DNA from 4 places in the Angustibacter peucedani genome. Region 1 is predicted to be linked to each of the others. Evidence: predicted binding sites of a transcription regulator. Region 1 holds the regulator's gene; each other region holds the start of a gene.
What was found. Region 1 encodes HrcA, which represses chaperone genes, less so after heat shock. Its sites were predicted from a motif close to GNTNGCACTCGGNNNNNCCGAGTGCNANC; they were not measured.

Region 1 (2,194 bases):
GTGCAGGTCGTCGCCGCGGCGCACGAACGTCGAGTGGTTGGCCACCGCGATCTCGACGTAGAGGTCGCCCGCCGGGCCGTTGCCGGCGCCGACCTCGCCCTCGCCGGCGAGCTGGATGCGCGTTCCGGTGTCGACGCCCGCCGGCACCCGGATCGTCATCGAGCGGCGCGAGCGCACCCGCCCCTCGCCCGAGCACTGCACGCAGGGGTGGGCGATGACCGTGCCGTAGCCCTGGCAGGTGGCGCACGGACGGGAGGTCATGACGTTGCCCATGAACGAGCGCTGCACGTGCTGCACCTGGCCGCGGCCGCCGCACACGTCGCAGGTGCGGGTGCCGGTGCCGGGCTGCGCGCCCTCGCCGTGGCAGGTCGGGCAGCCGACCGCGGTGTCGACCGAGATCTCCTTCTCGGTGCCGAACACCGCGTCGCGCAGGTCGATCTGCACCCGGATCAGCGCGTCCTGGCCGCGACGCTGGCGCGAGCGCGGGCCGCTCTGCGCGCCGCCCTGGCCGCCGAAGAACGCGTCCATGATGTCGGTGAACGAGAAGCCCTGGCCGTAGCCGCCGGCCGCGCCGCCGAACGCGTCGCCGCCGCGGTCGTACGCAGCCCGCTTGCCCGGGTCGCTCAGCACGTCGTAGGCCGCGCTGACCGACTTGAACCGGTCCTCGGCCTCGGCTCCGGGGTTGACGTCGGGGTGCAGCTGGCGGGCCAGCTTGCGGTAGGCCTTCTTGATCTCCTCGGGCGTCGCGTCACGGGCGACGCCCAGGGTCTCGTAGTGGTCGCTCAACGGTCCTTCTCTTCACACGGTCGGGAGGCGGGCGGCGCGGGCGCCGCCCCGGCGGGTGGGTCGGGCGGCTTACCCGTCCAGCACCCGCGAGACGTAGCGGGCCACGGCGCGGACCGTGGCCATCGTGGTCGGGTAGTCCATGCGGGTCGGGCCGAGCACGCCGAGGCTGGCGACGACGTCCCGGTTGCCGCCGTAGCCGCTGGTGACGACGGACGTCGAGCGCAGGCCCTCGTGGGCCAGCTCGCTGCCGATGCGCACGGCGACGGCGGACGGGTCGGACGACAGCTCGCCCAGCAGCCGCATCAGCACGACGTGCTCCTCGAGCGCGTCGAGCACCGGCCCGATGCTCTCGGGGAAGTCCTGGCCGAACCGGGCCAGGTTGGCGGCGCCGGCCAGCACCACGCGCTCCTCGCGCTCCTCGACCAGCGCGTCGTCGAGGGCCCGCACCACCGAGCGGGCCAGGTCGCGGTCCTCGGGCGGCAGGTCGTCGGGCAGCGACTGCAGCCGGCTGGCGGCGTCGGTGAGCAGGCGGCCGGCCGACTCGGCGTTGATGCGGGCGCGCAGCTCGCCGAGCACGGCGTCGTCGAGCACCTGCGAGGTCTCGAGCACGCGCTGCTCGACCCGCCCGGTGCCGGCGATCAGCACGACGAGCAACCGCTGGTCGCCCAGCGGCACGAGCTCGACGTGACGCACGGTCGAGCGGGTGAGCGAGGGGTACTGCACGACGGCGACCTGCCGGGTCAGCTGCGCCAGCAGCCGCACGGTGCGGTCGACCACGTCGTCCAGGTCGACGGCGCCGGAGAGGAACCCCGCGATCGCCGCGCGCTCGGCGGGCGACATGGGCTTGACCTCGGTGAGCCGGTCGACGAACAGCCGGTAGCCGGCCTCGGTGGGCACGCGACCGGCGCTGGTGTGCGGCTGGGCGATCAGCCCGTCGTCCTCGAGCGCGGCCATGTCGTTGCGGATCGTCGCGCTCGAGACGCCGAGCTGGTGGCGCTCGACCAGGGCCTTGGAGCCGACCGGCTCGCGGGTCTGGACGTAGTCCTCGACGATCGCGCGCAGGACGGCGAGCCGGCGCTCGTCGCTCATCGGCCACCTCCTCGCCCGTCGGTCTGGCACTCTGCTGCGTCGAGTGCCAAGTCTACGACGTCCGCGCCGGACGTGCCGGGAGCCGCCGGTCCAGGGCCAGCGCGGCCGCGGCGAGCAGCAGGAGCAGCACGGTCACGCCGAGGCAGTTGACCAGCACCCGGGCGTACCCCAGGTCGTCGACGTCGACGAACGGGTACGGGTACTCGTGCACCGCCGCTCCGCGGACCAGCGTGTAGCCGAGCCAGAGCAGCGGGAAGAGCAACGACCACGCCACCGTCCGGACGTCGACGCGCGGGCGGGGGCCGAACGCCAGCCAGCC
Region 2 (2,194 bases), on a different contig from region 1:
GCCCAGCACCGGTGCGACGCCGACTCGGCGTTCGCCATCCTGGTGCGCCGGTCCCAGGACGAGAACGTCAAGCTGCGCACGGTCGCGACCTCGCTCGTCCGCTCCGTGCGCGACCCGGTCGAGGACCGCGACGACGACGAGGACCTCGAGCCCTCGCCGCGCTGACGCCTGCCTAGGCTGGGCGGCATGACCGGTCCGCAGATCGTGGCGCTCGTCGTGTCACCGGGCCACAACTACTGGTTCCACTCCAGGGACCCGGCGGACGGCGTCGGCCCGTACCCGACGTCGTACCCGGACTCCGTCGAGGTCGTCGCCGACCAGGGCATCCGCGGCGACCGCTTCTTCGGCCGGGTCGGCAACCTCGCGTCCGCAGTCTCGTTCGTCGCGGCCGAGTCGCTGGAGCAGGTCGAGGACGAGCTCGGCCTCGACCGCGGGAGCCTCGACCCCCGCACCACCCGGCGCAACGTGGTGACGCGCGGCATCGACCTCAACGCCTTGCGGCACAGCACCTTCACGCTGACCGGCCGTGACGGCGACGTCACCTTCCGGGCCGCGGGCGAGACCTCGCCGTGCGCCTGGATGGACGACCGGCTCGCTCCCGGCGCGCGCGACGCCCTGCGCGGCCGCGGCGGCCTGCGCGCGCTGCCGACGACGTCCGGCGTGCTGAGCGTCGGCCCGGTCGGCCTGGTCACGGACGTCGACCACGACCCCTCACGGGCGGGCGACCGGGTTCGACGGCGCCAACGCCTCCCGTAGCCCCGCACACCTGTCCCGTTCTGGGACTAGCACTCTGGCGGCAAGAGTGCTAAAACACTGCTGTCGCGTGCTGGACGGCGTGACCGTCACCGCACCCGCCTCGCGCGCGACGTGCGAGCCAGGGGGCTCGCACCTCCGTCCCGCCCCGAGGAGGTGGTACCGATGGTGACGCGGTTCGACCCGTTCCGTGACCTCGACGACATGGCCTCGCGCCTGCTCGACCACGCCAGCGGCATGAGCCAGGCGATGCGCGCCATGCCGATGGACCTGTTCCGGTCCGGCGACCACTACGTCCTGCTGTGCGACCTGCCCGGCGTCGACCCCGGATCGGTGGACGTCGGGGTCGACGGCCGGGTGCTGACGATCAGGGCCGAGCGGTCCCATCGCGGCGAGGACGTCGAGTGGCTGACCCAGGAGCGGCCCTCCGGCACCTTCGTGCGCCAGCTGACGCTCGGCGCGGGGCTGGCGCTGGACCGCATCGAGGCGACCTACACCGACGGCGTCCTCGCCCTGACGCTGCCCGTCGCCGAGGACGCCAAGCCGCGGCGCATCGAAGTCTCGCACGGCACCAGCCAGACCGCGATCGGCACGCAGGGGTCCGGTACCGCGGACGCCGAGCTCGCCGGCTCCTCCGGCTGAGCCGCGCCGCCCCGCCGCGGTGGCCGGCCGGTCATGGCCGGCCGGCCGCCCGACGGGCGCGCAGGCGCAGCAGCACGACGACCGCGGTCAGCACGGCGAGCAGCGAGTAGACGACCGCCGCGAACGGGCTGGCGACCAGCGCCGTCGGGTCGCCCTGGCTGATGGCGAGGGTGCGGCGCAGCTGCTCCTCGGCGATCGGGCCGAGGATCAGCCCGATGATCGCCGGGGCGATCGGGTAGCCGAAGCGCCGCATCACGTAGCCCACCACGCCGATCGCGAGCAGCAGCACCAGGTCGGCGCGCAGCCCGTTGATCGCGTAGGCACCCAGCGCCGCGAACAGCAGGATGCCGGCGTACAGGTACGGCCGCGGGATGCGCAGCACCCGCACCCACAACCCCACCAGCGGCAGGTTCAGCACCAGCAGCAGCACGTTGCCGACGTACAGGCTCGCGATGAGCGCCCAGACCAGGGCGCCCTCGTCCTCGAACAGCAGCGGCCCGGGCCGGATGCCGTAGCCCTGGAAGGCCGCGATGAGCACCGCGGCGGTGGCGGACGTCGGCAGGCCGAGCGTCAGCAAGGGCACCAGAACCCCTGCGGCAGAAGCGTTGTTGGCGGCCTCCGGCCCGGCAACGCCCTCGATGGCGCCCTTGCCGAACTCCTCGGGGTGCTTGGTCAGCTTCTTCTCGATCGCGTACGACAGGAAGGTCGGCACCTCGGCCCCGCCGGCCGGCATCGCGCCGATCGGGAAGCCGAGCGCGGTGCCGCGCAGCCACGGCTTCCACGAGCGGCGGAAGTCGTT
Region 3 (2,194 bases), on a different contig from region 1:
CCTGGTTGGTCGCCGCCGTCGCCATCGTCGCGATCGTGGCGTGGGCCACCGGCTGGTGGGGCGGGGGGAGCGACCAGCCCACCGGGTCGAACACCGTCACCGCGGGGCCGTCGTCCAGCGGGACGTCGTCGTCCACGCGCACGACCAAGCCGTCGTCGTCCAGCACCGCGACCTCGACGCCGACCGCCACCGCCGACCGCACGCAGAGCGTGGCCGTGCTCAACAGCACCGGCCGCTCGGGGCTGGCGGCCGGAGCGGCCGACACGCTGCGCGGCAAGGGCTGGACGATCCGGGCCACCGGCAACGCCGCCGGCGACGGCGTGACGACGGTCTACTACGGCAGCAGCTCGCTGAAGGCGACCGCGCAGGCGGTGGCCGACGACCTGGGCGCTCCGGCCGAGCTGACCCGGTCGACGCTGTACGGCGGCAGCCGGGTCACGGTCGTGCTGGGGACCGACTACCCGGGCTGACCGGCCCGTCGCCCGCGGCCGGGTCGTCGGCGTGCAGGTAGCCGCCGTCGACGAAGCCGGCGCGGCGCTCGAAGACGTTGTTCATCGACGGGTTGCCGACCGTGGCGAGCGACCACAGGCTGGCTGCGCCGTAGGCCGCCGGGAAGCCGAGCAGGCCCAGCCAGCAGGCCCACTGGCCCGTGTGCCGGGCCTCGTGCACGAGCAGCCGCGGACGGCGGGCCAGCGCCGCGTCGTCCAGCCGCAGCAGGACGACGTCGCCGATCGTCACCGCGGGCGCGCGCGGGGCGGGGAAGCGGGCCGCGTAGCCCGTGGCCACCCAGGTGCCGCGCGCCCCGGGGCGCAGCGTGGCGTGCCCGAGCCGGGCCAGCACCAGGCCGGCGGGCGTGGCGAGGAACAGCACGTTGACGACCCGGCGCACCCAGTCCCGCGGACGCAGCCGCTGCGGCTCGTTCACGAGCCCGATGATGGCATTTGCACTCGCGGGGGTCGAGTGCTAATCATTGACCTGGCACTCGCAGCACGTGAGTGCTACCAGACGTCGACCGAACGGTGAGGTCGTCGGCCGTCGCGTGACCAGAGCGCGGCGCCGGCCTCCGTCCGTCGCGGGCACCGCCGGTCACCACCACCCGATCACGGGAGGAACCCGACAGCATGGCCAAGATCATCGCCTTCGACGAGGAGGCCCGCCGCGGGCTCGAGCGGGGCATGAACGCCCTCGCCGACGCCGTCCGGGTCACGCTCGGCCCGAAGGGTCGCAACGTCGTCCTGGAGAAGAAGTGGGGCGCCCCCACGATCACCAACGACGGTGTCAGCATCGCCAAGGAGATCGAGCTCGACGACCCCTACGAGAAGATCGGCGCCGAGCTGGTCAAGGAGGTCGCCAAGAAGACGGACGACGTCGCCGGCGACGGCACGACGACCGCCACCGTGCTGGCCCAGGCGATGGTCCGCGAGGGCCTGCGCAACGTGGCCGCCGGCGCCAACCCGATGGCCCTCAAGCGCGGCATCGAGCAGGCCGTCGAGGCCGTGTCCGACCAGCTGCTGGCCTCGGCCCGCGAGGTCGAGACCAAGGAGCAGATCGCCGCGACCGCCGGCATCTCCGCCGGCGACCCGTCGATCGGCGAGCTCATCGCCGAGGCGATGGACAAGGTCGGCAAGGAAGGCGTCATCACCGTCGAGGAGTCGAACACCTTCGGGCTCGAGCTCGAGCTCACCGAGGGCATGCGCTTCGACAAGGGCTACATCTCGGCGTACTTCGTCACCGACACCGAGCGCATGGAGACCGAGCTCGAGGACCCCTACATCCTCGTCGCGAACTCCAAGATCTCGACCGTCAAGGACCTGCTCCCGCTGCTCGAGAAGGTCATGCAGTCGGGCAAGCCGCTGGTCATCATCGCCGAGGACGTCGACGGCGAGGCGCTCTCGACGCTGATCGTCAACAAGATCCGCGGCACGTTCAAGTCGGTCGCCGTCAAGGCCCCCGGCTTCGGCGACCGCCGCAAGGCGATGCTCGGCGACATCTCGATCCTCACCGGTGGTCAGGTCATCAGCGAGGAGGTCGGCCTCAAGCTCGAGAACACCGGCCTCGACATGCTGGGCCGCGCCCGCAAGGTGGTCATCACCAAGGACGAGACCACGATCGTCGAGGGTGCGGGTGACGCCGAGGCGATCGCCGGCCGGGTCAACCAGATCCGCGCCGAGATCGAGAAGTCGGACTCCGACTA
Region 4 (2,194 bases), on a different contig from region 1:
ACGCCCAGCCCGTCGACCCGGTGGCGCGGCGCGTAGCGCACGAGGCCGCGCGCGATGCCCTCGCGCACCCGGCGCTCGAACGGCGCGACCACCCCCGGGCCGGTGCCCCACGTGATGTGGAAGCGCGGCACCGAGTTGCCCGGCCCGTCGGCGAGGTACCCGCCGCGCTCGGCCCACCCGACCACCGGGAAGAAGCGCAGCCCCTGCTCGTGCAGCCAGGCGCGCTTCTCGGTGGCGGCCCACTCGACGTACGCGCGGGCCCAGCGCCGCGGCCAGCGGTCCTCGCGCTCGCGGTCGAAGCCGGCGGTGCCGAGCCAGTCCTGCCAGGCGAGGTCCAGCGAGTCCTTGATGCCCATGCGGCGCTGCTCGGGGCTGTCGACCAGGAACAGGCCGCCGAACGACCAGAACGCCTGGCCGCCCAGGGACCCCTCGGGTTCCTGGTCGACGAGCACGACCCGTCGTCCGGCGTCCACCAGCTCGGCGGTGGCGACCAGCCCGGCCAGCCCGGCCCCGACCACGACGACGTCAGCGTCCATGCGCCGCATCGTGCCAGGTCAGGGCTGGGTCGTGCCGGGGGCTCAGCCCGCGATCCGCACCGTGTCGTCGGCGTACGCCACGTGCTCGTCGCGCGGGTCGAGCGCGGCGGCCAGCCGCAGCCACTGCCGGGCCTCGTCGCGCCGGCCCATCCGGGTCAGCGTGCGGCCGAGCAGGTGCGCGGCCTCGGCGTCCGACGGGTCGGCCTCGACCAGCCGGGCGGTGATGTCGCGGGCGCGGCCCAGCGCGGCGAAGCGGTAGCACGCGAGCGCGAGCAGCCGCTGGGCCGCCGGGCTGGCCAGGTCGTCGGCGTCCATGCGCTCGAGCGTGCTGACGGCGTGCCGCGGGTGACCGTCCTGCAGGGACTGCTCGGCCAGCCGGAAGAGCTCGTAGCCGGTGTTGGTCGTCATCGGTGCCCTCCTCGGGGCCGGTGCGGCCGGGGTGGCCGCGGTCGAGCGGTCAACGCCGTCGTCCGGTGCGGCATTCCGTGCGGAATCGGCACGTCGACGGCGGCGTTGCACGACCCGTACACTTGGCACTCGTTCGCCCGGAGTGCCAACCAGAGCCGAGACCGGGTCGCCGTACCTGTGGAGGGGCCCAGATGCCGACGTACGACTACGCCTGCACCCACTGCGACCACGCCTTCGAGGTGTTCCAGGCGTTCACGGACGACGCGCTCACCGAGTGCCCCGAGTGCGGGGGCCGCCTGCGCAAGGTCTTCGGATCGGTGGGGGTGGTCTTCAAGGGTTCGGGCTTCTACCGCACCGACTCGCGCGGCACCTCGTCGTCGGTGCCGGCCGGCAAGGCCGACGGCTCGTCCGGCAGCAAGGGCGAGAGCGGGTCCGCCGGCAAGAGCGACAGCTCGTCGACCTCGAGCTCGTCCGGCTCGTCGTCCAGCTCGTCCGGCTCGTCGTCCAGCGGCGGCTCGTCCACCGGCGGGTCGACCTCCGCGGCCTGAGCCCGTCGCCGTCGTCCACCGGTGGACGACGGCTCCCCCGCCGTCCACAGGGCGGCCGCACCCGTCGTCCGGACGTCGTCCGCCGCACCTAGTCTGCGGGGCATGAGCGATCCCACCGCCCCCGTCGGCGTCATCGGCGGCTCCGGCTTCTACGCCTTCCTCGACGACACCCGCGAGGTCGAGGTCGACACGCCGTTCGGCCCGCCGAGCGACCCGCTGACGCTCGGCGAGGTGGGCGGCCGGCCGGTGGCGTTCGTGCCGCGGCACGGGCGCGACCACCGCTTCCCGCCGCACCGGGTCAACTACCGAGCCAACCTGTGGGCCCTGCGGTCGGTGGGCGTGCGGCAGGTGCTGGCCCCCTGCGCCGTCGGCTCGTTGCGCGCCGACCAGGGGCCGGGGACGCTCGTGCTGCCCGACCAGGTGGTCGACCGCACGTGGGGTCGCGAGCACACGGTCTACGGCGACGAGGGCCCGGTCGTGCACGTCTCGCTCGCCGACCCGTACTGCCCGCGCGGACGTCGGGTGGTGGCCGACGTCGGCGCCGCGGCGGGCGAGGCGGTGGTCGACGGCGGCACGCTGGTGGTCATCAACGGGCCGCGCTTCTCGACACGGGCCGAGTCGCAGTGGCACGCGGCCGCCGGCTGGTCGGTCGTCGGCATGACGGGGATGCCCGAGGCGTCGATCGCCCGCGAGCTCGCCCTG

Region 2: a site for HrcA is predicted at 782-810, ahead of ACYVJ4_RS01215 (Hsp20/alpha crystallin family protein). Genes of this name have one in related genera too.
Region 3: a site for HrcA is predicted at 975-1,003, ahead of groL (chaperonin GroEL). Genes of this name have one in related genera too.
Region 4: a site for HrcA is predicted at 1,066-1,094, ahead of ACYVJ4_RS16885 (FmdB family zinc ribbon protein). Genes of this name have one in related genera too.

What each region holds. Positions count from the first base shown of each region.
Region 1 covers NZ_BAAGXY010000039.1:32,510-34,703, reverse strand. Annotated here, with positions in the region: gene dnaJ (molecular chaperone DnaJ) at 1-786, opposite strand, end outside; gene hrcA (heat-inducible transcriptional repressor HrcA) at 856-1,875, opposite strand; gene ACYVJ4_RS08730 (Pr6Pr family membrane protein) at 1,928-2,194, opposite strand, start outside.
Region 2 covers NZ_BAAGXY010000003.1:29,190-31,383, reverse strand. Annotated here, with positions in the region: gene ACYVJ4_RS01225 (ANTAR domain-containing protein) at 1-165, shown strand, start outside; gene ACYVJ4_RS01220 (MOSC domain-containing protein) at 187-756, shown strand; gene ACYVJ4_RS01215 (Hsp20/alpha crystallin family protein) at 919-1,395, shown strand; gene ACYVJ4_RS01210 (tripartite tricarboxylate transporter permease) at 1,427-2,194, opposite strand, start outside.
Region 3 covers NZ_BAAGXY010000146.1:14,079-16,272, forward strand. Annotated here, with positions in the region: gene ACYVJ4_RS17975 (LytR C-terminal domain-containing protein) at 1-470, shown strand, start outside; gene ACYVJ4_RS17980 (hypothetical protein) at 436-924, opposite strand; gene groL (chaperonin GroEL) at 1,122-2,194, shown strand, end outside.
Region 4 covers NZ_BAAGXY010000116.1:14,344-16,537, forward strand. Annotated here, with positions in the region: gene ACYVJ4_RS16875 (FAD-binding dehydrogenase) at 1-536, opposite strand, end outside; gene ACYVJ4_RS16880 (tetratricopeptide repeat protein) at 579-944, opposite strand; gene ACYVJ4_RS16885 (FmdB family zinc ribbon protein) at 1,136-1,492, shown strand; gene ACYVJ4_RS16890 (S-methyl-5'-thioadenosine phosphorylase) at 1,595-2,194, shown strand, end outside.